DNA from 2 places in the Rhodococcus sp. H29-C3 genome. Region 2 is predicted to be linked to the other one. Evidence: riboswitches for the same ligand, from Rfam matches in the RefSeq annotation. Region 2 holds a riboswitch; the other holds the start of a gene.
What was found. Region 2 has a riboswitch for S-adenosylmethionine ahead of QMK32_RS15890 (bifunctional o-acetylhomoserine/o-acetylserine sulfhydrylase). Riboswitches for the same ligand answer to the same signal wherever they lie in the genome.

Region 1 (14,742 bases), on a different contig from region 2:
CCGCGCCGACGACGGTGCCCTCGGCGAGCCCCGGCAGTGACAGCTGCTGCTGCTGCTCGGGGGTGCCGCTCGCCGCGAGCAGCGCCGAGGCCCAGACTGTCGGTAGGACCGGGCCCGGGGCCAGCACTGCCGCGAGCTCCTCGACGACCACCGCGGCCTCGCCCATACCCATGCCCGCCCCGCCGACGTCCTCAGGGAGGTGGATGCCGAGCCACCCGAGCTCCGCATATTTCGCCCAGTCGCCCGGCAGGCCCACAGTCGGACTCTCCAGCCGGGCACGGGTCTGCCCGAGGGCGTCCGTGCGGCGGTAGTAGTCATTGATTGATTCAGCCAGCGAACGCTGGTCCTCGGTAAGCGCAATAGCCATATTGCGGACATTACTGTAAGGCTGGGGTGAGGTTGGCCACGTCGTCGGCGTAGGCGTAGGCCGGCACCGTCAGTAGGCAAAATCCTCGGCCGGCCAGATGTGAGACCAACGTGCTCGTCTGCTCGAGGCCGTCCACTCGCCTTCGATCCGGTGTTCCCGTCCATCACACAACAGCAATGTCCGTAATTCTTCCTTCGCGATGTACGCCGACAATATCTGCGCCCTGGGATCTCGAGCACCGACGCCGTCTTCACCCCGTGAAACCGTTGTCCGACATACGTTCCCGCGCTCGGAGTAGTCGGCGCCGGTTCGGTCAGACGGCGCTCCTCGTGAACCGGCATGAAAGCACGAGGCCAGGTCAGGCCAAAACTAGGCCGGTTTCAGCCGCCGTAGACCTTCGGGTGAAGAGTTCCGATGTACGGCAGATCGCGATAGCGCTCGTTGTAGTCGAGTCCGTATCCGACGACGAATTCGTTGGGAATGTCGAAACCCACGTTCGCGACCTCGATGTCCACTTTGATCGCGTCGGGCTTGCGAAGCAGTGTCACCACCGACAACGAGGCAGGGTTACGAGTGGCGAGGTTGCGCTTGAGCCAGGACAGCGTCAGTCCCGAATCGATGATGTCCTCGACGATGAGTACGTGACGGCCGCTGATGTCGCGGTCGAGGTCCTTGAGAATTCGAACCACTCCGGAAGACGACGTCGACGAGCCGTACGAGCTGACCGCCATGAACTCGAGTTGCGTCGGAATCGGGAGCGCGCGAGCAAAATCCGTCATGAACATGACGGCGCCCTTGAGGACACCGACCAGGAGAAGATCACCCTCCGGCGCGCCCTGCGGATAACGCTCGGCAATCTCGTTGGCAAGCTCGATCGTACGAGTCTTGATCTGCTCCTCGGAGATGAGAATCGATTCGATATCGCCCTCGTACACGGCGCTTCCCTTCAATTGTTTCTCGTACCTTCACAACTCTCGCAGATTCAAGCACCGCCATGTCGCAGGCTCCACTCTTGCTCGAGCATCAGCCTGCCACGTCGACGCGCGACCACCAACCTGGCGTCGGACGCCCCTGAACGGACAGCTACGCCCCCCTGCCCGTGCCAATCTCCGACGAGATCGTCTATCAGCCGTAACTGCTTGTCCGACAGCGCCTTCACGCCACTTCGCAGCAACCACAAACGCAATGCCCGACGACGCAACGCAGCGGGGACCGACGTGAGGGTCGTCACGTCCACTTCTGGTTCGGCGAAGTTCTCCCGTACCAAGGTCTCGGCCATGGCGTCGAGAACCGTGAGGTCTTCACGAAGTTGCGTCGCCGTGCGAGCAAGAGCCGCCGCGACACCACCACCGAGCGCATCTTCGAGCAGCGGCAGAATCTCGTGCCGAAGCCGGACGCGAGTGAAGTCGGTGTCCGTGTTGTGCGGATCTTCGAACGGCGTCAACCCCAACTCGGCACACGTTTGCCTTGTCACTGCTCGCCGAACCCCCAGCAGTGGTCGGCCCCACGGCTGATCCACCGGGGACATACCCGCGATCGATCGCGGCCCGGACCCTCGCGAGAGTCCGAGCAGAACGGTCTCCGCTTGATCGTCGAGTGTGTGCGCGAGGAGGACTGTGGCGTCGCCGCGGTGGCGGTTCAATGCCTCGTACCGCGCGCGACGAGCCGCGGCCTCCATTCCCCCCGAGCCACCGACGGTCACCGTCAGCACCGACGCGTCGACGCACCCCAGCTCCAGTGCCGTCGCTGCAGCAGTCTTTGCCACCGTGTCCGATCCCTGCTGTAGCCCGTGGTCGACGACTAGTGCTCGGACGTCCGGGGCCTCCGCGGCCACTGCAGCGGTCAGCGCGAGTGAATCGGCACCGCCGGACAGTGCGAGCACCACTGGGCCCGGGCTCGATGCGAGCCACCGACGAACTGCCTGGCGCAGCTCGAGAATCGCAGGCTTCTCCGGCAGCGCCACCCCGGTACGCCGCATCATCGAAGTACGCGGGCGATCCACCGGTCGGGGTCCTCGATCTCGTCGAGAAGCGGCAGCGTGGCGGAGTCGGTCCAGATGGTGTTGAACTGTTCCATGCCGACCCTGCCGACGACGTGGTCGACGAACGCTTTGCCTCGCACGTACTGCGCCATCTTCGCGTCCATCCCGAGAAGGGCCCTGATGAGGCGTTGGAGTGGGTTGGTCTTTCGTCGACGCCTGCTGTCGAAAGCCTGGCGGATTTGCAGGACCGAGGGCACCACTGCGGGCCCGACCGCGTCCATGACGTGATCGGCGTGACCTTCGAGGAGCGTCCCGAGCACGAGGAGCCGATCGATCGCGTCCCGCTGGGCCGGGGCTTGCGTTGCGCGCAGCAACCCGACGATGCCCGCGTCCTCGGCTTTGCCGGATTGCTTCCGGTTCTTCAACGCGCTCGTCAATCTCGCCGCGAATTCACCGATCGGTTCGTCGACACCGCCGGACAACAGTGCGACGGAACTGCGCATGTACTCGCCCAACCACGGCGCCGAGGAGAACTGAACTCGATGCGTCACCTCGTGCAGGCATACCCACAGCCGGAAGTCGCTCGGCGGCACTCGCAACGCCCGCTCTACGGCGACGACGTTCGGTGCGACGAGTAGAAGCGTCCCGTGCTCACCGGTGAACGGGTCGTACTGACCGAGAATCGCGCTGGACAGGAACGCGAGCATCGCGCCTGCTTGCACACCCGCGGGTTTACCGCCGAGCAGACCGGAAGGAGGCTCTGCATCGGCATCGCCCGTCAGGTGTTTCATCGATGCCGATGCTGCGTGGATCCACCCTGCCCGATCGACGACGAGTGCCTGCGGTACCGGAAGTCCGTCGGCGAGACCTGTCGTTTCACGTACCGGTCCTTCCGCACGCACCGACGCCTCCGACAACTCGGCGACGACAGCTTCAGCGGTGTATCGGGAGATCGACGGTTCTTTCGGAGCCAATTTGGCACCGGTCTTCGCGGCCAACGCCCAATCCACGGATCCACTGAAGCCTTCTGCGTCCGCTGCTTCGTTCGTCATCGGCAACCACACAGTCTGAGGGTAGCCGCCACGGCGTCGAGCGCCGGTCTGCTGACTTCGGGTGGACGGTCGTTGGACATCAACGCGAACGTCAACGTCCGGCCGTCCACATCCACTACGTATCCAGCGAGAGCACTTGCGGTCGACAAGGTGCCGGTCTTGGCCCTCACCCAGCCTGCTCCGACGCGTTCGGCGCTGGCGTATCGATCCGACAGCGTGCCGGTGGACCCGGCGACGGGAAGGTAGTCGAGCATCGGGCGGAGTTCGGGCTTGCCCGATCCTGCGGCCGAAGTCAATATCTGATCGAGCAGTCTTGCCGGGATCACCCCGTCGACCGACAGTCCGCTCGAATCGTGCAGCTCGAGGCCGGACATGTCGAAACCGGCGGCGAACAGTGTCTGTTCGATCGAGTCCACCGCACCGGTGAAGGAAGGCTGCGTGTTGGTCTCGATGGCGATCTCGCGCCCGATGGCTTCTGCGAGGACGTTGTCCGAGCGGCCCATCATCTGGCCGAGACGATCACGAAGAGGTGCGGATTGAACACTCGCCACCTGATCGGCACCGGGTGGTGCCGCACCGGTGGACACCCGAGCCGGGTCGATCCCTAGGCCCCGGGCCAGCGCGCGACCAGCATCGAGGGCCGGCTCGACGCTTCGCGGGGACTCGTCTTCCAACGGATCGGATCGGCCGCCGTCGATCATGATCGGTTCGATCGGCGTGATGTAACCGGCTGCGATGTCAGGAGCAAACCATCCCTGTGCCATTGTCGGGCCGCTGTAGATGGATGTGTCCACGACGATTCTGTCGACCGGCGTACCGGATTTGGATATCTGCTCCACCAGATCGTCTATACGCGCCGAGCCTGAGTAGAAGCTTTCGCTGCCCAGGGGCCGAGCGGTGATCGTCGGATCGCCGGCGGCCACGATGACGATCTCACCAGCGGATTGCCCCTTCACCACTCTGGTGGTGACGCGATGTTCCGGTGACAGCGCGAGCATCGCCGCGCCTGCCGTCAAGACCTTGGTCGTCGATGCGGGAGTCATCGGGGTGTCCGGCCCCGAGGACCACAGCACCTCCCCCGTGACGGCGTCGGCCACAGATCCGGTGAATGCGCCGAGATCCGGCGATGCGACCACCGGCGCGAGCGCGGCAGCGATACCTGCGACGGAGGGTGCAGGTGCAATGTCCGATATCGGCGCGATGGTCGGCACGAGCGTTACCGGGTCCGGCTCGGGCGCGAGAAGCACCTCGGAGTTCGTATCGGCTCCGTGCGGGACGATGGCCGCAATTGCTGTTCCGCCCGCCGCAAGGACCAATACCGCAACGAGAATCAGAAGGATGCGGGTTCTCCGTCGCCGCCTCCCCGCGGTGGGACCGAGATTTCGCTTGGTCAACCTGGCCAACATTCCTCCATCGGTGTCTTCTTCTTCCCGTTGCCAGTTTCTCCAACAGTATCCTCGGGTCCGGTACGCTGACCCCGCCACCATCGTGCGTCATTCGAGACGCAAGACGAGAACAAAGAAGAGCGAGGGCAGCGCGTGTCGTTCGACGTCACCATCGAGATCCCCAAGGGTCAGCGAAACAAGTACGAAATCGACCACGTTTCCGGTCGAATTCGCCTCGACCGCTACCTGTACACGGCGATGGGTTACCCGGCCGACTACGGCTTCATCGAGAACACCCTCGGCGAGGACGGCGATCCGCTCGATGCTTTCGTCCTTCTCCCGGAATCCGTTTTCCCCGGAGTCGTCGTCGAGGCCCGCCCAGTGGGAATGTTCAAGATGGTGGACGAGGCCGGCGGCGACGACAAGGTCTTGTGTGTACCCGCAGGCGACTCACGCTGGGACCACATCCAGGACCTCAGCGATGTCTCGACATTCGAACTGGACGCGATCAAGCACTTCTTCGTCCACTACAAGGACCTCGAGCCCAACAAGCACGTCACGGCCGCGGACTGGGTAGGCCGGGCCGAGGCAGAAGCCGAAATCGCTGCATCGTTCAAGCGTTTGGCAGACAATCCAGAGCACTGAAAACCTTTCGACACCTGCAGTTCCGTACTTGAATGTTCCCGGCAGGGGAAGTGTTTGCGCTTCCCCTGCGGTACGCAGCACAGCATGGTTCGATCGACGCACTAGTGGGGAGATTTATGAGCGAAAGCAATTCCGTCGATTCGTCCGCAGATTCGGGCGAGCGTCGTAAGAACAGACAAGTCAGCTTCGTCTCCGATGCGGGACAATTTCCGGAGCTGCCGGTGACGGTTGTTCTCGACCGCATCCCCGTGCCGATTCTCGCCGTCGATCCCAGTGGCGCAATCGTGTTCGCGAACGAAGCCTTCGACGATCTATTCGGCACCGAGGAATCCGCTCGTGCAGACTTTCATTTGCATGACATCTTTCCCGATCAGGCCCCCGAGGGCGTCAACGTCGCCGACATGTTCTTGACGACGGTTGCCACGCGAGCTGATTCGCTGTGGCGCATGACCGACAAGACCGGCGATGTGGTCCAGGTTCGGGCCAGTAAATCGATCCTTCGTCGAGCCGAGGACACGGTCGTACTCGTCGCGCTGGAGGACTTCACCGATCAACTCTGGAACGACCCCAAAAGCGCCCTACGCTGACTCCGGGTCGTCATGCCTCGACCGGGTAGCCCGAAGACGAGACATGACCGACCTGGATTCGTTCCTCACGAACCTCTGGACGTATCCACTCTGGATCGCTCGTAATCGGTCAGAAATCTGTCCAACAGTTCGACCAATGACGCACGGTCGTCGTTCGACCAGTCTTCGATGATCTTGCCGATGTGCGCGGTCCGGCGCAGCTGGATTCGATGAACTACTTCCTTGCCCGACTCGGTGACGGCCAGGGCAAACGCTCTGCCGTCGCTCTCGTCGCGAACACGTTCGACATGCCCACGGTCGACGAGCTGGGCGACCTGCCTGCTCACCGTCGACGGGTCCGAGTTGACCAGTGCCGCCAGCTCACTCGACCTCATCGGGCCGTCGCGAAGCAATCGAAACAAGCACACGAAAGCTGCCCCGTCGACGCCACCGGACTCTTCGGTCAGCTGCGCGATCTTGCGGTCCCGTGCGCGCTGCAGACGCACCAGCTGGGTACCGATTTCTTCGGCGTAATCCACGGTGGGTCAGCTTCCGGAGAACTCTGCCGGGCGCTTCTCGAACACTGCGGTGATCGCCTCGGTCAGATCGTTCGAGGCGAGGAAAGCCGCGTTCCAAGCAGCTACGAATCGCAGGCCGGCGTCGACGTCGGCTGCACGTGAGTTGTCCAGGACCTCCTTGACGCCCTGCACGACGAGAGGCGGGTTGGCGGCAATCTCTGCTGCCGTAGCCCGAGCACCGGCGATCAGCGCGTCGTGGCCCTCGAACACGTCGTTGATCAGTCCGATCTTCTCGGCACGAGCGGCGTCGATGTCCTTGCCCGTCAATGCGAGTTCGCGAAGGTGACCGTCGCCGATGATCGCGGGCAGTCGCGCGAGCGAACCCATGTCGGCGACGATGGCGACCCGCACTTCGCGAACACTGAATTTGGCATCGGAGCTGGCGTACCTGATGTCGGCGGCACTGATGAGATCGAGGCCGCCACCGATGCACCAGCCGTGCACGGCTGCAACGACGGGCTTGCGACAGTCGGCAACGGCGTTGGTGGCCAACTGCATCCGCTTGATCGTGTTGTGGAATGCGGTGCGCGGACCCGCGAGGGCCTTGTCTGCCATCAGCGGTGCGAACTCGCCTGCCATCGCTGCCAGGTCGAGACCGAAAGTGAAGTGTTTGCCCGAGCCTACGAGGAGTATTGCGCGTACGTCGGGATCAGCGTCGAGCTGCGCGAAAACCAGTGGACACTCGTTCCAGAAGTCCGGGCCCATCGCGTTACCCTTGCCAGGACCGATCAGGGTAACTACCGCCACATGGTCGGCGATTTCGACGGAAAATGCGTTCCAGATTTGTTCCTTCATGCCGCTGAGCCTAGCGGCATGCCTGCGGTCACCTACTAGTAGAGACCGAAGATTCGACCGATCAGCCCAGCTGCGACGATGATCACAACCAGCCCGATAAGACCGAGAAACACGATCGGTAATGCCAACCCTCGTTGCGGCGGTTCGTGATGTGGCCCACCGACGCCAGTTTCTGCCGGTGGCGTATCTCCGGGCTGAACACCGCCGCCTGGTTCCAATCCTGCGGTTTCGTTCGGATCCGGGTTCTGAGCGCTCATGTCGGGTTGAATACCCGATGAGAACCGCTTCAATCTTGCTCGGTCGCCCGGGCGATTGCCCCTGCGAAGAGTTCGGTGATCGCGGCCCCGATGGTTCGTTCGTCGATCTCGTCCGGATCGACGGAATGCTCGACGGACAGTCCGGAGATCAGGGCCAGCAGTGACGTCGCGACTTCTCGCGCATCGAGGGTGTCCGCTACGCCCCACGGCTCGGCTCTGGCGGAGATCAGGTTGGCGAGTTCTTCTCGAAGAAGTCGACGCTCGCGTCGGTAGCTCTCCGCCAATTTCGGGTCTCGACCTGCATGTATGCCGAACTCGGTCACCAACAGTGGCCACCGGGGCTCGGCGACGATCCACGACGCGATGGCGCTACCACCTGCTCCGGCAGCGTCCCCGGGCCCGAGGTCGGACACGTCGTCGACGACTCGCGCGGCGAGTTCCAGCGAACGGCGCGAGAGCAGCTCGGCGAACAGCGCCTGCTTGGACTGGAAATTGGAGTAGACGGCGCCCTTGGTGAATCCAGCTCGTCTTGCGATGTCCTGGAGTTTGGCCGCCGCGAATCCGTGTTCGGTGAACTCGTCGGCTGCGGCGTCGAGCAGCCGCTCACGCACGTTCTCGCGTCCGGGCCTGGCCGTCGGCATCTGTGTCGACTGCCACTCTTCTTGACCATCTACCATCACGATACCTAGAGTATTCAATACCTTAGGTATTGACAATTCGTTCGAGAGGGAGTTCGACCCATGCGCAAGGTTGTCTGGCTAGCGGCCGGAGTGCTGATACTCCAACTCGGCTTCATCCTCAGCTATGTCGCGGCTTTCCATCAGCCCACGCCTCGTGAGATTCCGATCGTGGTCGTAGCCGAGCAAGGACTCCCTGCCGGAGTGGACTCCGACACAGCCGACAAGCTCAACGCCATCGACGGCACTCCCCTCGATGCCCGAACTGCTGCCAGCACGGGTGATGCACGTGCAATGATCCGCAACCGAGAGGTCCTGGGCGCCTACGTTCTGAGCCCGACGGGCACCGATACACTCATCACCGCCAGCGCTGCAGGCAGTTCCATTGCCAGCTCGCTCGAAGCAATCTTCACCAAGGTCGACCAGAGTCAGAACCGCACCTTCGTCGTCCGCGACGATATTCCCGTGAGTATCCACGACAACCGCGGATTGTCCGGCTTCTATCTCTCCGTCGGTTGGGTCGTCGGCGGGTACCTCCTCGCGGCAGCAATCGGGCTCCTCATCGGCGCACCGAAGTCGCTACGCGAAGCGTCGGCTCAATTCGGGGTGCTCATCGGCTATTCGATCCTGTCCGGAATCCTCGGTGCGTTCATCACCACGCATGTTCTCGGAACGTTCGCCGGCCACTGGTTCCCTCTCGCACTGCTGGGGACAGCCGTGGTTCTGGCCACAGCACTGTTCACGCTGGGGCTACGCGCTGCGGTGGGTGTTGCCGCTGTGCCGATCGCGATCATCGTATTCGTCATTCTCGGAAACCCCAGCGCTGGAGGCGCATTCGGTCCGAACGTGCTTCCCGAGTTCTATTCGGCAGTCGGTCGCTGGATCACCCCAGGTGTCAGCACCGAAGGCGTTCGGAGCATCGTCTACTTCTCCGGCACCGGCCTGGGACAACCGGCCCTGGCACTCGTCCTGTACACAGTGATCGGACTCGCCCTGTTCTTCGGCTTCACCTACCGCAGACAACAGAAATCTTCGAACCTCCCAGTCGACGCCTAGTACGAGGCACGGACTGCCGTTTGGCAATACGCTTGCCATATGCACCGGCTTCTTCACCCGAACGCAGCCCACGTCGCGGACGTCCTGATCTCGCGTGGACATCACGGGGTGGTCGTCACCGCGCCCGTGCCGACAGTGACCGCCGACGCCGCCGCCGAATCTCTCGGCGTCGACGTCGGCGCGATCGTGAAGTCACTGGTGTTTCTGCTCGACGACGACCCAGTGCTACTGCTCGTCTCCGGTGCGCACCGCGTGAACCTCGATCGGACAGGTCGGCGCCTGGAGGGCACGTTGTCGCAAGCTTCACTCGAGCTGGTCAAGCACTGCACCGGTCAACCGATCGGAGGCATCGCACCGGTGGGTCACCCGACGAATCTGCCCACATACGTCGATGAGCAACTGGCCGAGTACCCCGAATTATGGGCTGCTGCAGGACATCCGAACACGCTCTTCCGGACGACCTATTCGGAACTGCTGCGCATCACCGCCGGACTCGCTCTGTCTATGACATGAAAGCAAAGGCTGCGGGGACATGACAGCAGAGGCTGCCGGGGACATGAAGGCAGATGCGGAGCGAGTAATAGTGCGAGCTACGAGGCGAGCACGTGCGAGGCAGGTCGAACTCCGGTGGCTCCCTCCACCTTCGACGCCGAGAACGCAACGCCACGATCTTCCAGCCACGGCACGACGCCGTAGGCGACCTTGCCGAAATTCGCTTCCTGGGGACCCACCGCGATCAGGGTGACGCCATCGGCGACGTCAGCAGCTTTCACATCGGCTATCAGGCCTGCCAGCCCGACGGGTGTACCGATATAGCGAATCGAGGCCGGAACTACCGGGGCGTCGAGGCCTGAAAACTCTCGACGGGCAGTGCGTGCATCGTCCGCAATATGTATCTCGATATCGAGATACACGGCCACGTCGTCGGCGTTCTTGCCCGACTCGACGGCCTCGGCCCGTAGCCGCGTGCGCAGATTCTGCGCTTCCCGTAGGTCCTCGGCCTGAATTCTCACCATCTCCGAAGACGGAGTCGAGTCGGTGAGTTCGGTCCACTGACCCAACACGTCGAGGGCCACCCGGATGGGGCGAGCGTGGGCGATATCGGAACTGTGCGACATGCGATCGTGTCCTTCGTACAAGGCAAGGGATGCGGCTTCTGTAAGGGTCTAACCCGAGCGCCTACAAGATCCGGACGCGGTCCGGCACAAATCGACGTACCTGTCGCACCAGCGACGGTTGCGCCACAAGACAATTGCTGTCATATTCCGATGCTAACCGCTTCAGTCGGCGATGGGGCTTCGTTCCACTCAGCGGCACCTGGCTCCCCGAGGGCACTCACCGGCACCGCGGCAGGAACACAGGGCGATCCGACTCCTGCCTTCCCGTCCACCAGATCGGGGAAGGGACGCGGATCGGGCACCGGATTCCACCATCCGTCCTCCTCCGCGTATGTCCACGAAGCACCCTCGTGCACGAGCTGCGTTATGGCTCCGAGCAGGCGATCGACGTCGGCGCTCGAGCTTCCCAGACCGAGGCTCGCCCGCACTGCCCCGTCGGGACGACCTAGGCGCGCAAGAAGTGGATGCGCACAGAATTTGCCGTCTCGAACACCGATGCCATGCTCGGCCGACAGGTAGGCAGCGATTTCACCGGGCCCGAAGCCGTCGATCGTGAATGTGACGATCCCCACAGTATCCGGAGCGTCGGTCCACACTTCGAGCAAGCGCACGCCGGGGGTTGCCGTCAGTCCGGCACGCAATCGGTCCGACAGAGCACGCTCGTGTTCGACGGATCCCGATCTCTCGTGCCCGGCGAGCGCCTCGCACGCCGCAGCCACTGCGGCGACACCGAGGACATTGGGCGTGCCTGCTTCGTGACGCGCGGGCGAGCGCGCCCATGCAGTGGATTCCACGCTCACACTGTGCACGGCACCGCCACCTGCCAGGTACGGCTGAGCCGCATCGAGCCAGTCGCGACGACCCACTAGTACTCCTGCACCGTGCGGGGCGTACAGCTTGTGGCCGGAGAAGGCGAGGTAGTCGATGCCGAGGTCGCTGATGTCGACCCGCCGATGCGGTACCAACTGGGCGCCGTCGACGAGTATGCGGGCACCGTACCGATGAGCCAGCTCTGCGAGTTCACGAATGGGCAACACCTCACCGGTGACATTCGAGGCGCCCGTGATAGCAAGCAACGCAGCAGGTTTCGTGGCGAGCTCGACCTCGATGCGCGCCACTGTCTCAGCGAGGGTGTCGGCAGCAACGACGACACGGCGGTCCCGCCACGGCAAGAGATTTGCGTGGTGCTCGATGTCGAGTACGACGGTCTCACCGGGCACGCACCGCGCCAGCAGGTTGAGCGAGTCGGTGGTGTTCCTGGTGAAGATTGTCACCGAGTCACTGTGTGCAACAACAAAATCCGAGACAGTCGTACGAGCCTTTTCATACGCCGCCGTCGACACGCGCGAGGCATAGCCTGCGCCGCGATGCACACTCGAGTAAAAGGGCAGGAGCTCGAGGATCCGATCGGTCACCGCTGCGAGAGCAGGAGCACTGGCAGCGTAGTCGAAGTTCGCATAAGTGCAGGTACTGCCGTCGACCAGCGGGACCTGGAGGTCCGCCCCACTGACCAAGGCGAACGGTGCGCACGAGCTTTCGAGAACAGCAGTCATGACAAATATCCCCTTGTAGATCAAGGGACTCGAAATATCGAAGAAGGACGATCGAGTCCGCGCTTGCCGCGCCGGTATTCCGGCGTCAGCCAGGTCGTCACCCGGAGCACCCCACCGCGGAGGAGGGTTGCCGACCAGCAAGCCGGGGCTCGATGCTGGTACTCATGACCTGTGAAGAGGATGGCAAACGGTCTACGCGGTTGTCAACCCTTCCGGTAGGAAATCGCGTCTCCAGCCGAGCCGAAGCCGTATCCCGAGTAGAATTCGCGCGGTGTCGAGCCTCACCGATCCATCCGTCCGTTCACCTTCCGGCCACCCGAACATGAGATAACGACCGTCGAGGTTCACTCGCAATTCGGAACCAACGAGAAGAAGGACACCCGGTTTTCTGTGCAACCACAAGCGGATTCGGCCCCCGAGCTGCCTTCGGCCGACGTACCCACCGACTTCTTGCGCTCCGAGCACGCGCCCGAGCAGCGCACGCTCATCGATATCCTCCGCGCCACCGCAGAGCAATACCCTGACGCACCCGCAATCGACGACGGCACTGTCGCGGTGTCCTACAGCGAATTGCTCGTAGACATCGACGAGGGATCACAGTGGCTGTCTCGGGCCGGTGTTCGCCGCGGCGATCGCGTCGGAATCCGCATGCCGTCGGGATCCTTCGCCCTGTACGTCGCCATTCTGTCGATTCTGAACGCCGGGGCGGCCTACGTGCCCGTCGACGCGGACGACCCGGACGAGCGCGCCGAACTCGTATTCGGGGAGGCCCGAGTCACCGCGGTGGTGACCGCGAGCGGAATCGTTGCAGGCACTGCCGAAAAAGACACTGCACCCGCCTCGGACGTCGGCGCCCCGACACCCGAGGACGACGCCTGGGTCATCTTCACCTCCGGGTCGACCGGGACCCCGAAGGGGGTGGCCGTGAGCCACCGCAGTGCAGCGGCCTTCGTCGATGCAGAAGCGCGCATGTTCATGCAGGACGATCCACTCGGCCCCGGCGATCGTGTGCTGGCGGGCCTGTCCGTGGCGTTCGACGCATCGTGCGAAGAGATGTGGCTCGCCTGGCGTCACGGCGCCGCATTGGTGCCCGCACCCCGTTCGCTCGTGCGCAGTGGCCTGGACCTAGGTCCGTGGCTCGTCTCGCGCGACATCACCGTCGTGTCGACGGTTCCCACTCTGGCGGCCCTGTGGCCTGCCGTCGCCCTCGAAGCAGTCAGGTTGCTCATCTTCGGCGGCGAGGCATGCCCACCCGAGTTGGCCGAGCGTCTCGCCGTGGACGGGCGCGAAGTGTGGAACACCTATGGTCCGACCGAGGCGACCGTCGTCGCCTGCGCATCGATCATGGACGGCAAGGGTCCGGTGCGCATCGGGCTACCGCTCGACGGCTGGGATCTCGCGGTCGTCGATGCTGCAGGCAAGCCCGTAGCCGTCGGAGAAGTCGGTGAACTGGTGATCGGGGGTGTCGGACTCGCCCGCTATCTCGACCCCGAGAAGGACGCCGAAAAGTACGCGCCCATGCCCACGCTCGGATGGGAGCGCGCGTACCGCAGCGGAGACCTCGTCAAACTCGAGCTCGAAGGTCTCCTTTTCCAGGGGCGCGCCGACGATCAGATCAAGCTCGGCGGGCGACGCATCGAACTCGGCGAGATCGACAACGCACTACAGGCCCTCCCCGGTGTTGCCGGCGCTGCCGCTGCAATTCGCACCACCGGCGCGGGCAACTCGGTACTCATCGGTTATCTGTCCAGCACCGACCCGAACTTCGATCTCGACGCCGCGCGCACCCTGCTCGCCCAGCAACTTCCATCGGCGCTCGTTCCGCGGCTCACCCTCGTCGATGAGCTGCCGACACGGACGTCGGGCAAGGTGGATCGAAACGCGCTCCCGTGGCCACTCCCCGGCATGGGCGAACACTCCGGGCTCGGCGGAACCGCAGGATGGGTTGCCGAACTGTGGACCGAAATTCTCGGCGCTCAGATCTCCGACGACAACGCCGACTTCTTCCAGAACGGTGGCGGATCGTTGTCCGCCGCGCAGTTGGTAACAGCGCTGCGTCAGCGTTTTCCCGAGGTCACCGTCGCGCAGTTGTACGACCATCCGCGGCTCGGCTCACTCGCCCGCATGCTCGACGACCTCGCACCGCCGGTCGACGTCGTTCCGCGTGAGGTCATCCCGACACCGCGTCGGGCGCAGTGGATCCAGATCGCCGCAACGGTGCCGCTGACCACGCTGACCGGTCTGCAGTGGGTCACCTGGCTCGGCATACTCGCCAACGTCATGTCGTGGTTCGCCGACGTCCCATGGGCGCCGACGGTGTCCTGGTGGTGGCTCCTGGTCGCATTCTTGCTGTTCATCACGCCGGTCGGCCGGATGGCAATCTCGGTCGTCGGCTCACGCCTGCTGCTGACCGGAGTCAAGCCCGGCGCCTACGACCGCGGCGGCAGCGTGCATCTGCGCCTGTGGACGGCAACGCGCCTCACCGACGCCAGCGGCGCCTCCAACCTGTCCGGCGCACCGTGGATGGTCTACTACGCCCGAGCACTCGGCGCGAAGATCGGCAAGGGCGTCGATCTGCACACCATGCCTCCCGTTACGGGAATGCTCGAACTCGGCGACGGCTGCTCCGTCGAACCCGAGGTCGACCTAACCGGTCACTGGATCGACGGTGACATCGTCTACATCGGCGGCATCAGGATCGGTGCAGGGGCA
Region 2 (14,742 bases):
GGTTCTGCTCGACAGGTGGCACCACATCGGCGACGACTGGGTTTTTTCGGCGTTAGTATTGAGAGCAGCGCCCAACGCACATTACGGAGGTACCATGGCTACCCTGCGTATCGAGCATTCCATCACCGACTTCGACACCTGGAACGACGCCTTCGGGCGGTTCGCGGAGCGGCGCAAAGACGGCGGCGTACTTGCCGAGAAAATAATGCAGCCCATCGACGACCCTCACTACGTGTTCATCGATCTCGAGTTCGCCACTGTCGAAGCCGCGCAGCGCTTTCAGCAGTTCCTGGAGACTCAGGTATGGCCGGATCCGGCCAAGTCTCCTGCACTCGAGGGCAGCCCACGAGCACGCGTGGCGGACATCGCGCCTATCTGAGCTGAGAAACTCGGGTCCTCGGTGGTTATTCTCGAGAACAGTCCATGAGACGTGGCCAGACTGCCGCCACACATTACTGCCGCCACACATTCTGGCCAGGAGTACATCCTCCGGCGTCTGTGGGAGCGGCGGTGGGCAAATAGTTGCTGTGCGCCGTGGGACTTGGCGATCTAACTCTCGCGCACACTTTTACTGCAGTGGAACCGTCAACAGCTATCAGTACGTCGAAGCCCTCACCACGCAGGGCGTAGTTCGACGCTTCGAGATGTCACCGCACTGCATGGTCTGTGCACTGTCGTTGCGGTTGTTCGGTCAGTATGCGACGGGCTTTGGCATCTGCCAGATTCCATTCGTTCCAACTCCGCTGCGCTCCTACCGCGTTGCCGATCGCGCAACTGCGGTACGGCTCGTCGAGTCGGTCGAGTTCTTCGGTGGCGTCAGCGGACAGACGTGAAAGATATGCCGTGTCGATCTTTCCCGTCTGCTCGAATCGATCTACGTTCTGCCGGGCGATATAGGCGTCGGGGCTGATCACTGCCAACGCAAGGACGGTCAGAACTGCACTTCCCACAACCGCTCGGGGTAGCCATCGGCCGGACATCGATACTCCGGTGGCCATCAACAGAACGAACACCGATCCGAGCCACAGTTCCGCCGCGGTGACGAACACCCGCAGCGTCGTGTATCCGTACTGCTGTTCGTACAGAGACATGCGATGAAGTGCCGATCCGACGATCACCAAGGACAGTGCGCAGAGCACGCCGAGCAGCAGACGCAGTGCGAGGCGGTCGGATCCGGACACGCGCGACGCCTTTCGGATCGTGACCGCAAGCACCAACAAAGTCAGTACCGTCACCGCGAGAAGCTGCCAGAACCCCTGGCGTGCATATTCGGCGTTCGTCAATCCGTCTGTGGTCCTGACGTGTGCTTGCCCACCGAACAGGGTTCGGAGCTGAACGAAGACGAACATCGTGAACAGAACGACCAACGATCCCAGCGGGACAGTCCACTCCCACAGCCGGAGTGATCCCGCACTCGGCCGAGCCAGAGCATCGAAGCGGGGCGGATTGGCTACGACGTACGACACCGCAAGTGTCCCCGCGGCAACCAGTGCGAAGAGGAGAATCCGGGTGAACCCGCTGTCGAGTCGCACTGTCGGTGTCGCACTGGACAGTACGTCGGCAAACTGCGGGTCAGCTCCGGCGAAAAGACCTGCGAAGACGAGGAATAGGACGGCCGTCGTGGCTGCGACGCGAAACACTCGACCAGGCGCAAGTCCCCTCATGTCGATCCTTCGCGATCCGCGGGTGCACCAACGCAGTACTCGGGCCGGCACCAGCAAGGGAATCAGTGCACCGAGAGCGACGCCTGTCCACGTCCACGAGCGGGATAGCACGACCCCAGCGACGAGCACGGCCATTACGACGGCGAGCGTCACTAGCCACTCCGCAGCACTGAAAGCGGCGATCGAACTCAAGGCAACGACTCCCACAGCACCGACCAGCTGCCACCGCGTCGGTGCACCCTTCGATGCACGTAGTGCCGCAAAGATGATTGCTACGGCAGTGATGGGGTAGCCGACCCCGCGATCACCGAGAACGACCGCACCGATGCACCCGACGACCAGCGCGCCGATCAAGACACTGCGCGGGGCTGCCGCGTAACGTCGTGCCGGCCAGACTCGGCCCGGCCACAGGGACCAGTTCTGTTTTCTCACAACACCTTCGGTCTTGTCTACGATGATCACGAGATGACCTCTTTCTATTGCAGGCATGACAGAGCTCCACAGCACGGGTAAGCCGCGGTGGTGGTGAGTTGATGTCCGTTTCAGTTACAAGGAATGGATACCCGGATATGACATCCAGGGCTACGATCGAGCACTTCGATTGTGCCGCCGTGTAATTCGGTCGCCCAGCGGGCGATCGTCAGACCCAGCCCGGTGCCACCATCGGTGGAACCACCGCGAGTGAACCGGTCGAACACCCTCGATCGTTCTTCGGGTGCGATACCCGGGCCGTCGTCGACCACGTCGAACAGAAGATTGCCACCGACCTGCCGAACCGAGAGGGCAACGTCCGCTCCGGACGACGCGTGCCGAACGGCATTGTCCACCAGGTTGTTCACGACCTGGGTCAGTCGAGCTTTGTCGGCAACGATCGACAGGGTCGGCGGCACCACGTCGATGTGCACGCGGGGCTGCCCCTTCGTCGTGTCCGACAGGAAGTCGTACACGCCGAAGAGTTCCTCGTGGAGGGTGAGTACGCCTGCTTCCAACCGTGACAGGTCGAGTAGCTCGGTCACGAGGTCACCGAGCTTCTCCGTCTGTCGCAGCGCAACGGATAGGGTTGCCGGATCGGGTTCACTGACCCCGTCGACCAGGTTTTCCAGTACCGCTCGCAACGCTGCGATAGGGGTTTTCAGCTCGTGCGAGACGTTCCCGATCAGCTCTCGCCGATACTTCTCGGCTGCTTCGAGATCTGTCGACATCGTGTTGAAGGCTGTAGCGAGCTGCCCGATCTCGTCCCGAGAGGTAGCGCGTACCCGTCTCGAATAGTCTCCTCGTGCCATCGCCCCCGCAGCCACGGTCATTTCTCGCAACGGCGACGTCATCCCGTGTGCCACAACCTGCGTCGCCACCAGCGAGATGAAAAGTGCTGCCAGCAACGCATAACGAAACTGCCACCCGGCCCCGAACCAGAACGTGATACTGGCCGCCGCCAGCACCAAACCCACGATCAAGGACACCTTCAACTTGAACGAACCAAGCGAATCGAGCGGGCGCGGCAACCTACGTGTCATCGACGCCAAGGCGTTGGCCACGGAGGTCATCGCGGCACCTCCAACGCGTACCCGACGCCGTGCACGGTTCTGATGAGGGCTCCACCGAGCTTGCGTCGCAGGGCCTTCACATGACTGTCGACGGTACGGCTACTCGCCGAGTCCTCCCATCCCCACAACTCTGCCAGCAGCGTGTCACGACCGACGGCGGTCCGGGGGCGAGAGGCAAGGTACGTCAGAATGTCGAATTCGGTTCGTGTCAGATGAATTTCACCGTCGGCGCCCGATACTCGGCGTGCATCGTGATCGATCCGAATGGAACCGATACGCGTGGGAGCGGATCCATCGACCATCACGCGCTCCGAGCGCCGGACGAGCGCGTGAACGCGGGCAACCAGCTCGCGCATGCTGAAGGGCTTCGACAAGTAGTCGTCCGCACCGACACCCAAGCCGACCAACATGTCGGTCTCGTCGGACTTCGCGGTGAGCATCAGGACCGGCACCGAACGCTGTGCTTGAATTCGCCGACACACCTCGAGCCCGTCGAAGCCTGGAAGCATCACATCGAGCACCACCACATCGGGCCGAGTTCTCGCGCACACCTCTACTGCGGTGGGACCGTCAGCAGCCGTCACGACGTCGAAGCCCTCACCACGTAGGCGCGCGGCAAGAGCGTCGGAGATAGTCGGTTCGTCATCGACGACCAGGACTGTGCGGTTCATGCCCCTGACCCTAGAGGTCGGCTATGGAGGGGAACGACGGGAAATGTGGAGGTTCAGTGAAGATCGCTCCGCGCAATCACAACCCATCTGGTGGGTTGCGGCTAGAGCGCGGCTTTCGCGTCGGACTTCTTCTGCATCATGACCGCAGCAGTCAGCACGACCATGCCACCGAGCGCCAACACACCGCCGACAGCCGCAGGAGCGGTGTATCCGAAGCCGGCAGCAATCACTGCACCACCGACGGCTGCTCCGATCGCGTTGGCAAGGTTGAACGCGGCATGATTGAGCGAAGCGGCAAGAGTCTGGGCATCGGCTGCGACGTCCATGAGTCGGGTCTGCAAACCGGGCACCATCGACGAACCGGATGCGCCGATCAGAAACACGAACAGCAAGGCCGTATACGGGTTCTGTGCCGCGAACACGAAACCGAACAAACTGAGGGCGATTGCGGTCATCGAGATGTACATCCCCCGAATCAGCATTCGGTCCGCAATCTGGCCACCCGCATAGTTGCCGGCGACCATACCCAGCCCGTAGATCATCAGCGCAACGGGTACGAAAGCCTTCGACAGGCCCGAGACGTCGGTGAGAGTAGTTGCGATGTAGGTGTACACGGCGAACATCCCGCCGAAACCGACGACGGCGATAATCAGCGTCATCCACACTTGCGGACGCCCCAAGGCACCGAGCTCGGTTATCGCCCGCGTGGTGGGCATTCCGTCCAGGCGTGGCATCCACGCAACGATCGCAGCGACGGTCAAGGCACCGATGACCGTGACGATGTCGAAGGCGCTGCGCCATCCGAAGGACTGCCCGACCCAGGTCGCCACAGGCACCCCGACGACGTTGGCGATCGACAGACCCATCATGACCATGGCGACCGCTTTGGCACGCTTCCCCGGCTCCGCCAAGTGCGCGGCGACCAACGCCGCGACACCGAAATAGGCGCCGTGCGGTAGGCCTGCAACGAAACGCGACGCCATCAACTCGTAGAAACTCGGAGCGAAGACCGTTCCGAGATTGCCGAGGGTGAATGCGACCATCAAGGCGAGCAGCAACACCCGGCGAGGTACCCGTGCCGCCAGTATTGCGATGACGGGAGCTCCGATGACCACACCGAGCGCGTAGGCCGAGATGAGATGTCCGGCGCTCGGCTCGGATACGTTCATGGTCGTCGCCATTTCGGGCAACAGGCCCATGGAGACGAACTCTGTGGTGCCGATGCCGAAGCCGCCGATGGACAGGGCAAGCATCGCGAATTTTCGCCGAGTGGACAACGTTCTGCGACCGCCGACCGGACCGTTCGACACCCGCTCGCGCACAGCGGTGACATTCTTGGCGAACGCCGAATCGGTGACACTCACAGCAGAACAACCTTTTCATCGAGATGGGAGCATGATCACGGCCGGACATCGAGAAAGGGACGACCCTCGTAGGGAACGTCCCCTTCTTCGATTCTCATCCCGCGTGCACCCGATTTTCGAGTCCATGCCCGGTGATTGTCCTCACCCGAGCAGGTGCTCAGCTGTTTCACGTGGCTACTTCAGAGCCCTCTGCAGGTTTTCGTCGAGTGCGCCGAGGAACTCTTCGGTGGAGAGATAGCCCTGATCTCCTCCGACGAGCGCGGCAAGATCCTTGGTCATCTGGCCACCTTCGACGGTCCTGATGACAATGTCCTCCAAGGCCTGAGCGAAGCCGATGACCTCGGGAGTGCTGTCGAGCTTGCCGCGGTGCTCGAGACCTCGAGTCCACGCGAAGATCGATGCGATCGGGTTGGTCGATGTCGGCTTGCCTTGTTGGTGCTGACGGAAATGGCGAGTCACCGTGCCGTGCGCAGCCTCTGCTTCGCAGGTCCTACCGTCCGGCGTGAGCAGTACCGACGTCATGAGGCCGAGCGAACCGAAGCCCTGCGCGACGGTGTCCGACTGGACGTCGCCGTCGTAGTTCTTGCAGGCCCATACGTATCCGCCCTCCCATTTCATGGACGACGCGACCATGTCATCGATGAGACGGTGCTCGTACGTCAGTCCGGCAGCGTCGAACTCCGTCTTGAATTCCTTTTCGTAGATGTCCTGGAAGGTGTCCTTGAACTGGCCATCGTAGGCCTTGAGGATCGTGTTCTTGGTCGACAAGTACACCGGGTAATTCTGCTGCAAACCGTAGTTGAGCGACGCACGGGCGAAATCGATGATCGATTGGTTGAAGTTGTACTGACCTTGCACGACGCCGCCGAGGCTCTCCTCGGTGAACCTGACCAGCTCGTGCTGGATCGGCTCACTGCCGTCCTCGGGGATGTAGGTGATGGTCACGGTGCCGGGTCCGGGGACCTTGAAGTCGATGGCGCGGTACTGGTCGCCGAAGGCGTGACGGCCGATGATGATCGGCTTGGTCCAGCCCGGAACCAGTCGCGGAACGTTGGAGATGATGATCGGTGCGCGGAAGATGGTGCCACCGAGAATATTGCGAATAGTCCCGTTGGGCGAACGCCACATCTTCTTCAGGCCGAATTCCTCGACGCGAGCCTCGTCCGGAGTGATCGTCGCGCATTTGACGCCGACGCCGTGCTTCTTGATTGCGTTCGCAGCATCGACGGTGACCCGGTCATCGGTCTTGTCCCGGGATTCGATTCCCAAGTCGTAGTACTCGAGATCGACATCGAGGTACGGATGGATGAGCTTGTCCTTGATGAACTGCCAGATGATGCGTGTCATCTCATCGCCGTCGAGTTCGACGACCTTGCCTTCGACCTTGATCTTGGACATGTGGGGTTCGCGTCCTCCTGGGAAGTATGCCGTTGTGGTCTTCCTCAACTGCCGGTGTTGCCGCAGAACCGAGGTTGTGGGTCGATCGGCGGTCCCACCCGTGTTACGCCTCTTCACTGCTGGGCCGAGTGCGTGTACTCGACTTCGAACGTATACGCCGCGCGCGCAGTGCGTGAGCGTGCGAGGAAACAAGACAAGCGTACTGCTTGGCCGCTCAGGCATGGCCGGTGGCCCTTTCGTCGTAGCTCCGACCGCCGACCACTGTGCGCCCTGGTTGCAGCCCGATCGACACTCGCGACGGTGTCGCTATTCGACGTGTCGGAGGACACGCTAGGATTCTGCGAAGGTCATGAGTGCCAGCGTCAAAGCCCCGGCTTGCTGGCCGGCAACCCTCCAACCGCGGTGGGGTGCCCCGGGTGAGAAGACCTGGTTAGTCGACTGCGTTCGCGTAGTCGGAGAACAAGCGCGGGTTCGCCCAGGGGCGAACCCAACAATCGAGCGCAACCATGCTCGGTTGCTAGCCCCTAGGAGGTTCACGATGTGTTGTCGCTTCGATACGCCCCGCCCGGCTCGCTACGCCGAGCCCCAGCCGAATCGCACTCTTGAATCGAAAACGGAGTAGTTACCCACCATGAGCGAGAACACACCCGACGTCGTAGATGCCGCCGGCTCACCCATCGAGGATCCCACCGCGTCGTGGAGCTTCGAAACCAAGCAAATCCACGTAGGCCAGAACGCTGACGGTGTCACACGCGCACGCGCGCTACCGATCTACCAGACGACGTCGTACACCTTCGACAGCACCGACCACGCTGCCGCGCTCTTCGGACTGACCGAGCCCGGCAACATCTACACCCGCATCATGAACCCGACGCAGGATGCCGTGGAGCAGCGCATCGCAGCGCTGGAGGGTGGCGTCGCGGCGCTGCTCTTGGCCTCCGGACAAGCTGCCGAGACTCTCGCAATTCTGAACATCGCCGAAGCAGGCGATCACATAGTCTCGAGCCCGCGCTTGTACGGCGGGACGTACAACCTTTTCCACTACACGCTGCGGAAACTGGGTATCACCGTCAGCTTCGTCTCCGATCCGGACGATCTCGAGCAATGGCGCTCCGCGATCACACCGAAGACGAAGGCGTTCTACGGCGAAACGATCTCGAACCCGAAGAACGACATCTTCGACATTCCCGGAGTTTCGAAGATCGCACACGAAAACGGCCTTCCACTCATCGTCGACAACACTGTCGCGACGCCGTATCTCATCCAGCCGCTGAAGCACGGCGCCGACATCGTCGTCCATTCGGCCACCAAGTACCTCGGTGGCCACGGCACGGCTATCGCAGGCGTCATAGTCGACGGTGGCACTTTCGACTGGACCCAAGGGCGCCACACCAACTTCACCATTCCCGACCCGAGCTATCACGGCGTGGTGTTCGCGGACCTCGGTGCACCGGCATTCGCCCTCAAGGCTCGGGTCCAACTGCTTCGAGACATCGGGGCCGCAGTCGCACCGTTCAACGCATTCCTGATCAGCCAGGGACTGGAGACGCTGAGCCTTCGGATGGAACGCCACGTCGAGAACGCGCAGAAGGTAGCGGCCTTCGTCGAGGCCCGCAGCGAAGTAGTGAGTGTCAATTACGCAGGCCTGAAGTCCTCCCCGTGGTTCGAACGTGGCCAGGAATTGGCACCGAAGGGGCAGGGCGCAATCGTCGCTTTCGAACTGAAGGGCGGCATCGACGCCGGCAAGAAGTTCGTCGACGCACTGAGCCTGCACAGCCATGTCGCTAACATCGGTGATGTGCGCTCCCTCGTGATTCATCCCGCATCGACAACTCACTCGCAGTTGTCACCCGAGGAGCAGATCGCGGCGGGCGTCACTCCGGGACTGGTGCGCCTCGCGGTGGGCATCGAAGGGATCGACGACATCGTCGCTGATCTCGAGCGCGGATTCGCTGCGGCGGCGTCTTGACCATCGGCTCAGTGCACGACGTCCGTTCGGCCGCAGGTTTTCCTACGCCGGACGGACGGCTCGGCTACATCGACATCGGTCGGCTGGACCTCGAGAACGGCGCGTCACTGCCACAGGTGACCATCGCCGTTCAACGCTGGGGTGAGCTGTCCCCGAATCGCGACAACGTGGTGCTCGTCGAGCATGCGTTGACCGGGGACTCGCATGTGTCCGGACCTGCCGGAGGCGCTCATGCCCTGCCCGGATGGTGGAACGGGATGGTCGGGCCCGGCGCTCCGATCGACACGGACGAGTGGTGTGTCATCGCCTCCAACGTGCTCGGTGGTTGCGGTGGGACCACAGGACCGTCTTCGCTGAATTCGAGCGGAGTCCCGTACGGCAGTGCCTTTCCGGAGATCTCGATCCGCGACCAGGTGTCCGCGGAGATAGCTCTCGCCGACGTACTCGGCATCGAAAGGTGTGCAGCCGTTGTCGGCGGCTCCATGGGAGGCATGCGCACTCTCGAGTGGATAGTGGGATACCCGGACCGCGTCGCGTCAGCTCTGGTGCTCGCGGTCGGAGGTCGCGCAACTGCCGACCAAATCGGTACGCAGACAACTCAGATCGAGGCGATCAAGTCCGACCCCGACTGGCAGGGCGGCAACTATCACGGAACCGGCCGGGCCCCACGGGTCGGACTGGGCATAGCGCGCCGGATCGCACACTTGACCTACCGAACCGAGAGCGAGCTCGACCTGAGATTCGCCAACTCCGGTCAAGGCGAAGAAGATCCGTGGCAGGGCGGACGGTACTCGGTCGAAAGCTACCTACAGCACCAGGCGAGCAAGCTGGTCGACCGTTTCGACGCGAGCACCTACGTATTGCTGACCGAAGCCATGAACCGGCACGACATCGGACGTGGGCGAGGTGGATTCGACGCTGCCTTGGCCATGGCCACCGTCCCGACTATCGTCGGCGGCGTCGACTCCGATCGGCTCTATCCATTGCGGCTACAGAAGGAACTCGCTCGCGGCCTCCCGGAATGCCGCGGTCTCGAGGTCATTCAGTCACGTGATGGCCACGACGGATTTCTGACCGAAGCCAGCGCAGTATCCGCACTGCTCGGCGAGACGATGAAGCATGCGCGCATGTCGACGGGTCGCACCAGCTGAGTATTCGACCGGACGAATACTCAGTCGGTGCCGAGGGGATCGATCGACGCCGACAGCAACACGATGGCTCCCCCGACCAGCGCCATAGCCGAGACGTCGAAGGTTCTGCTTCGGACCTGCAGCAGGCCGACGCTCTTCTCCGGCATGCACAACCGGAAGCCTGCGGCCGCTATCGTCGCCACACCGAATACGAAGGCGCCGCGGCGCCACCGATCCGCAAGAACGAGAACGAGCGCCGCCGCAATGATAACGAGCACGATGACGAGCGGCAGGTTCCTGCGAATCTGGGACCACATCGAAGGTCAGACCGCTTCTGTGGTGGTTGCGAGGGCCTGCTCGGCCCGCTCGACCACGTTCGAAAGGAGGAACGCTCTCGTCAACGGCCCGACTCCACCCGGGTTGGGCGAGAGAAAACCGGCAACTTCGGCCACCTCGGGCGCAACGTCCCCGCGCAGTCCCTCATCCGTTCGAGTAACCCCGACGTCGAGCACTGCGGCACCGGGCTTGATCATGTCCGCGGTGACGATCCCGGGAACACCCGCAGCCGCAATGACGATGTCGGCGCGGCGAACCTCCGCGGCCAGGTCCTTGGTCCCGGTATGGCACAGAGTGACGGTGGAGTTCTCGCTCTTGCGAGTGAGCAACAGACCGATAGGACGGCCCACCGTCACCCCTCGACCGATGACCACAGCATGGGCCCCATCGAGCGCCACGTCGTAGCGACGGAGGAGGTGGACGATGCCACGTGGAGTACAAGGCAACGCAGCCTGCTTGCCCAGGACGAGTCTGCCGAGGTTGATCGGGTGCAGTCCATCGGCATCCTTGGATGGATCGATCCGTTCGAGCGCAGCGTTCTCGTCGAGATGCTTCGGAAGCGGAAGCTGCACGATGTATCCGGTGCACTCGGGATTGGCGTTGAGCTCGTCGATCACGGCGTCGAGTTCCGCCTGTGAGATATCCGCAGGCAGATCACGCCGAATCGAGGTGATACCGACCTTGGCGCAGTCGTTGTGCTTGCCGCGGACGTACGCCGCCGAGCCGGGATCATCACCCACCAGCACCGTGCCGAGCCCGGGAACGATCCCGTGTTCTCGTAGCTTTGTCACTCGCTGAGTGAGATCGACGAAGATCTCGTCGCGAGTTGCTTTGCCGTCCAGAATCGTCGCAGTCACGGTCACCATTGTTCCAGGTGTCGGCAGGTGGAGCGGACGCCGGTCCGCAAGTAGTCAGCCCTCTACTGAAAGCCCGTGCGCCTGGGCGTAGGCGACTGCCTGTGTCAGCTCGATCCGGGCACCGGTCACCGTGGCAGACATCCAGAGGTGCGCGTCGATCCGAGCCCCACGAAGATCGGCTTCCTGCATCTTGGCGCCTACGGTTCGTGCGCCACTGAGATCCACCGAACGCAAGATGGCCTTGCGCAGGTCGGTGTTCACCAAGTTCGCCTCGACCATGCGGCAGTTGGTCAAGTCCATCCCACGCATGTCGGCTCCCCCCAGTCCTACCAACGTGAAGTCGACCTCGTCGAAAGTCGACGGGCGCATCCGACAATCGACGAACGTCGAGCCGATCATGGTCGAATGACGGAAAACGCTGTGTTGCAAATTAGTCCGCGCGAAGGTGCAGGAGCGAAAAGCCGCGTTGACATGGACTGATTCGGTCAAATCCGTGCCGGTGAAATCACATTCCGTGAAGACCACCGCGGAGGTCTTCACGCCGCTGAGGTCGGCGTCTCGAAAGTTGCACGCCACGTACTCACGGTCGTCCCATTGCTGTTGGTCGAGTCTCGCGTCGGAGTAGTCCTCGCCGATAATCTGTTTCTCGTGCACCTCTGCCATTGTTCCCGGTAGCGCTGATGGCAGAGTGAGCCGGGTGTTTCGCCTCATGTTCTTTCAGCCGCGTATTCCCCAGAACACCGGAAACGCGATCCGACTCGTCGCCGGCACCGGATGTGAACTACACCTGGTCGGTCCGCTGGGCTTCGACATGTCCGAGCCCAAACTCAAACGAGCAGGCCTGGACTACCACGATCTCGCCTCGGTGACCGTCCACGAAAACCTGACTGCCGCCTGGGAGGCACTGGCGCCGGAACGGGTGTTCGCCTACACCGCGCATGCGAGCAAGTTTCACGCGGACGTGTCGTATCTACCGGGTGATGTATTGCTTTTCGGTCCCGAACCGACCGGCCTCCCCGAGGAAGTGCTCGGCGATCCGCTGGTCACCGAGCAACTGCGTATTCCGATGATCGAGGGTCGACGATCGCTCAACCTTGCCAACGCGGCAGCCGTCGTCATGTACGAGGCATGGCGCCAACACGGATTTGCTGGGAGCGTGTGACGGTCACGTCGGATCTGCGTCTTCGACATCCTCCCCTGACTTGCCCCTCTGGTTCGACCCTCTCGATGGTGCCGCGGCGGACGATCCTGACGATGACGTAGACGACCGGAGCACCCACTGTGAGAGTTCCCAGCCACGTCAATAGCCCGCCCGAGGGCCACGAGCGCGTCTCTCCCGGTGTCGACAAGCGAATTCCATCCGGCGACGATTCCGTCCCAGAAGTTGTCCGGCCCCGGTGACGCCGTGAGGTCCTCGGTGCCTGATGGGACCGTGACCGTTGATGGATCCACCTGGTCCGCGACGCAGCTTCTCTGCGAGGTCAGACTGTCCAGCTCTCCCCGCCTACTCGACACAGCAGATTCCGCCTCGAGCAGATCCGCGGTAGTGACCGCTCCCAAGATCAAGGCCTTCAGGCGATCCCCCTAAGCGTCGCGCGCAGCTCGGATCGTCCACTGTGATGTAAACCTGTCCTGGCACAACCTCTTTACGATCCATGTACTCCGGAGCCTGCCCCCGTGTCGATCCGCTGGACTCCGGTTCGCGCGCCAACCCTTGGGGCAGTGAACGTCGAATCCGACGCTCGAACCTACCCTTCCCCACTGCTCCCGCTGCGCCCCGCGAGGAGAACGAACGACCCCGCCGATGCGACGAGCAGAGTGCCCTTCATCGAAGGATCGTATGGCAACTCATCGACAGCGAACGAGGCCCGCGAAGTCGTGCCGAATCGTTACATGGAGTAGGGATAATTCACTGATGACCGCAGCGCAGAACCGGGGTACGGTGTGCCGCACCGACCCATTTCGTTTCCTTGAAGGAGCCCCTGTTGTTCTCCGCTTTTTCTTCGCTCGTCCGCTCAGCATCGTTCACCTCGACATCACAGGGCCTTTCGCGGTCGGCTAGTCGATTGTCCCGCACCGCAGCAGTTTTCGCCGTTTCCAGCGGCGTCGTTGCTGCCGGATTCGCCGGAGCCGGCGTCGCAAATGCAGCTCCGGTGACGTGCGTATCTCCACCGTCGGCCAATCAAATTCTCGTCGACGGAACCGCGAGCTGTGGGGCAACGGCCGCGGAAGGATCGCGTTCGACCGCCACGGCAGCAGATAGTGGAACGGCCGTCAGTGTCGCCGAAACCGGCGGCACCTCGAACACCTACGCGACAGGATTCGGAACGGCCCTCGGCGCGTCACGCGCGGGCGGCACGTCCTACGCGGGCGCAATCGGCGGCGGCATCGCACATTCCTGGGCGGACGCAGGTTCGACCACCATCGCGATCGCCGGTTGGGGTTCCGGTGCAACCGCCGAAGCTGCCGGCGTCGACTGCGTCGGGCCACTGTCTCTCGCGTTGAACCTCGCTTCCGGACAGTTCTGCATCCTCGGAAGTTGACCCTTGGCGCGCCTCGTGCACCCGCACGAGGCGCGCTCGGGCCGGACCTGATCTACGACAAAAGGTAGTAACTCCCCCTCCAGCGGTTTATGATTATGGTCACTTCCATCGTCAGGAGGATCAGTGACCGCTGTTGAGCCCAAGCCCACTGGCACTGTGGAGGCGGTGAGGCCTTTCCCGCCGCGGATGGGACCGAAAGGTTCATTCATTCACAAGGCGGTGACGACGACAGATCCCAAGGTGTTGGGGATCATGTACATCGCGACTTCCATCTCGTTCTTCCTCATCGGCGGCTTGATGGCGTTGCTCATTCGTGCCGAGCTCGCGGTGCCGGGCTTGCAATTCCTCTCGACGGAGCAGTACAACCAGCTGTTCACCATGCACGGCACGATCATGCTGCTGCTGTATGCGACGCCGATCGTGTTCGGCTTCGCCAACTACATCCTGCCGCTGCAGATCGGTGCGCCGGACGTGGCGTTCCCGCGGTTGAACGCCTTCTCGTATTGGCTCTACCTGTTCGGCGCGATAATCGCTACATCCGGTTTCATCACCCCCGGTGGTGCAGCTGACTTCGGTTGGACCGCGTACACCCCGCTTTCGAGTGCGGTGTATTCGCCGGGTGTCGGTGCAGATCTGTGGATCATGGGTCTCGCGATCGCCGGTCTCGGCACCATTCTCGGCGCTGTCAACATGATCACAACGGTCATCTGCTTGCGAGCGCCGGGTATGACGATGTTCCGGATGCCCATTTTCACGTGGAACATCCTGGTCACCAGCATTCTGATTCTTCTTGCTTTCCCGTTGTTGACGGCGGCACTGTTGGGGGTAGCGGCCGATCGACATCTCGGTGCGCATCTGTTCGACCCGGCGACCGGTGGAGTGTTGTTGTGGCAGCACTTGTTCTGGTTCTTCGGCCACCCCGAGGTGTACATCATCGCGTTGCCGTTCTTCGGCATCATTTCCGAGGTCATTCCGGTCTTCTCGCGTAAGCCGATGTTCGGATACACCACCTTGATCTACGCAACGATCGCTATCGGTGCCCTCTCGGTAGCGGTGTGGGCTCACCACATGTACGCCACGGGCGCGGTGCTGTTGCCGTTCTTCTCGTTCATGACGTTCTTGATCGCGATACCGACCGGTGTGAAGATCTTCAACTGGATCGGCACGATGTGGCGAGGTCAGGTGACGTTGGAGACCCCGATGCTCTTCGCTATCGGCTTCTTGATCACCTTCCTCTTCGGCGGCCTCTCCGGAGTGCTGCTTGCC

Region 1: it holds a riboswitch for S-adenosylmethionine, as region 2 does, so the genes downstream of both, QMK32_RS03190 (aminotransferase class V-fold PLP-dependent enzyme) here and QMK32_RS15890 (bifunctional o-acetylhomoserine/o-acetylserine sulfhydrylase) in region 2, are expected to answer to the same signal.

The regions. Positions count from the first base shown of each region.
Region 1 covers NZ_JASITC010000001.1:629,984-644,725, forward strand. Annotated here, with positions in the region: gene QMK32_RS03115 (acyl-CoA dehydrogenase family protein) at 1-367, opposite strand, end outside; gene QMK32_RS03120 (hypothetical protein) at 378-503, opposite strand; gene hpt (hypoxanthine phosphoribosyltransferase) at 748-1,302, opposite strand; gene tilS (tRNA lysidine(34) synthetase TilS) at 1,350-2,345, opposite strand; gene QMK32_RS03135 (Rv3626c family coenzyme F420 biosynthesis-associated protein) at 2,345-3,400, opposite strand; gene dacB (D-alanyl-D-alanine carboxypeptidase/D-alanyl-D-alanine endopeptidase) at 3,397-4,806, opposite strand; gene QMK32_RS03145 (inorganic diphosphatase) at 4,939-5,430, shown strand; gene QMK32_RS03150 (PAS domain-containing protein) at 5,547-6,017, shown strand; gene QMK32_RS03155 (MarR family winged helix-turn-helix transcriptional regulator) at 6,083-6,535, opposite strand; gene QMK32_RS03160 (crotonase/enoyl-CoA hydratase family protein) at 6,542-7,369, opposite strand; gene QMK32_RS03165 (DUF6480 family protein) at 7,405-7,626, opposite strand; gene QMK32_RS03170 (TetR/AcrR family transcriptional regulator) at 7,656-8,237, opposite strand; gene QMK32_RS03175 (hypothetical protein) at 8,367-9,359, shown strand; gene QMK32_RS03180 (YbaK/EbsC family protein) at 9,399-9,872, shown strand; gene QMK32_RS03185 (hypothetical protein) at 9,950-10,477, opposite strand; gene QMK32_RS03190 (aminotransferase class V-fold PLP-dependent enzyme) at 10,618-12,030, opposite strand; SAM riboswitch class IV at 12,085-12,200, opposite strand; gene QMK32_RS03195 (Pls/PosA family non-ribosomal peptide synthetase) at 12,421-14,742, shown strand, end outside.
Region 2 covers NZ_JASITC010000006.1:139,737-154,478, forward strand. Annotated here, with positions in the region: gene QMK32_RS15860 (hypothetical protein) at 95-379, shown strand; gene QMK32_RS15865 (DUF4153 domain-containing protein) at 648-2,153, opposite strand; gene QMK32_RS15870 (HAMP domain-containing sensor histidine kinase) at 2,207-3,208, opposite strand; gene QMK32_RS15875 (response regulator transcription factor) at 3,205-3,879, opposite strand; gene QMK32_RS15880 (MFS transporter) at 3,981-5,243, opposite strand; gene QMK32_RS15885 (NADP-dependent isocitrate dehydrogenase) at 5,418-6,641, opposite strand; SAM riboswitch class IV at 6,987-7,113, shown strand; gene QMK32_RS15890 (bifunctional o-acetylhomoserine/o-acetylserine sulfhydrylase) at 7,273-8,610, shown strand; gene metX (homoserine O-acetyltransferase MetX) at 8,607-9,761, shown strand; gene QMK32_RS15900 (DUF3017 domain-containing protein) at 9,782-10,057, opposite strand; gene QMK32_RS15905 (bifunctional methylenetetrahydrofolate dehydrogenase/methenyltetrahydrofolate cyclohydrolase) at 10,064-10,933, opposite strand; gene QMK32_RS15910 (pentapeptide repeat-containing protein) at 10,988-11,596, opposite strand; gene QMK32_RS15915 (tRNA (cytidine(34)-2'-O)-methyltransferase) at 11,631-12,095, shown strand; partial or broken gene QMK32_RS15920 (DUF4349 domain-containing protein) at 12,302-12,499, opposite strand; gene QMK32_RS15925 (DUF6764 family protein) at 13,000-13,476, shown strand; gene ctaD (aa3-type cytochrome oxidase subunit I) at 13,600-14,742, shown strand, end outside.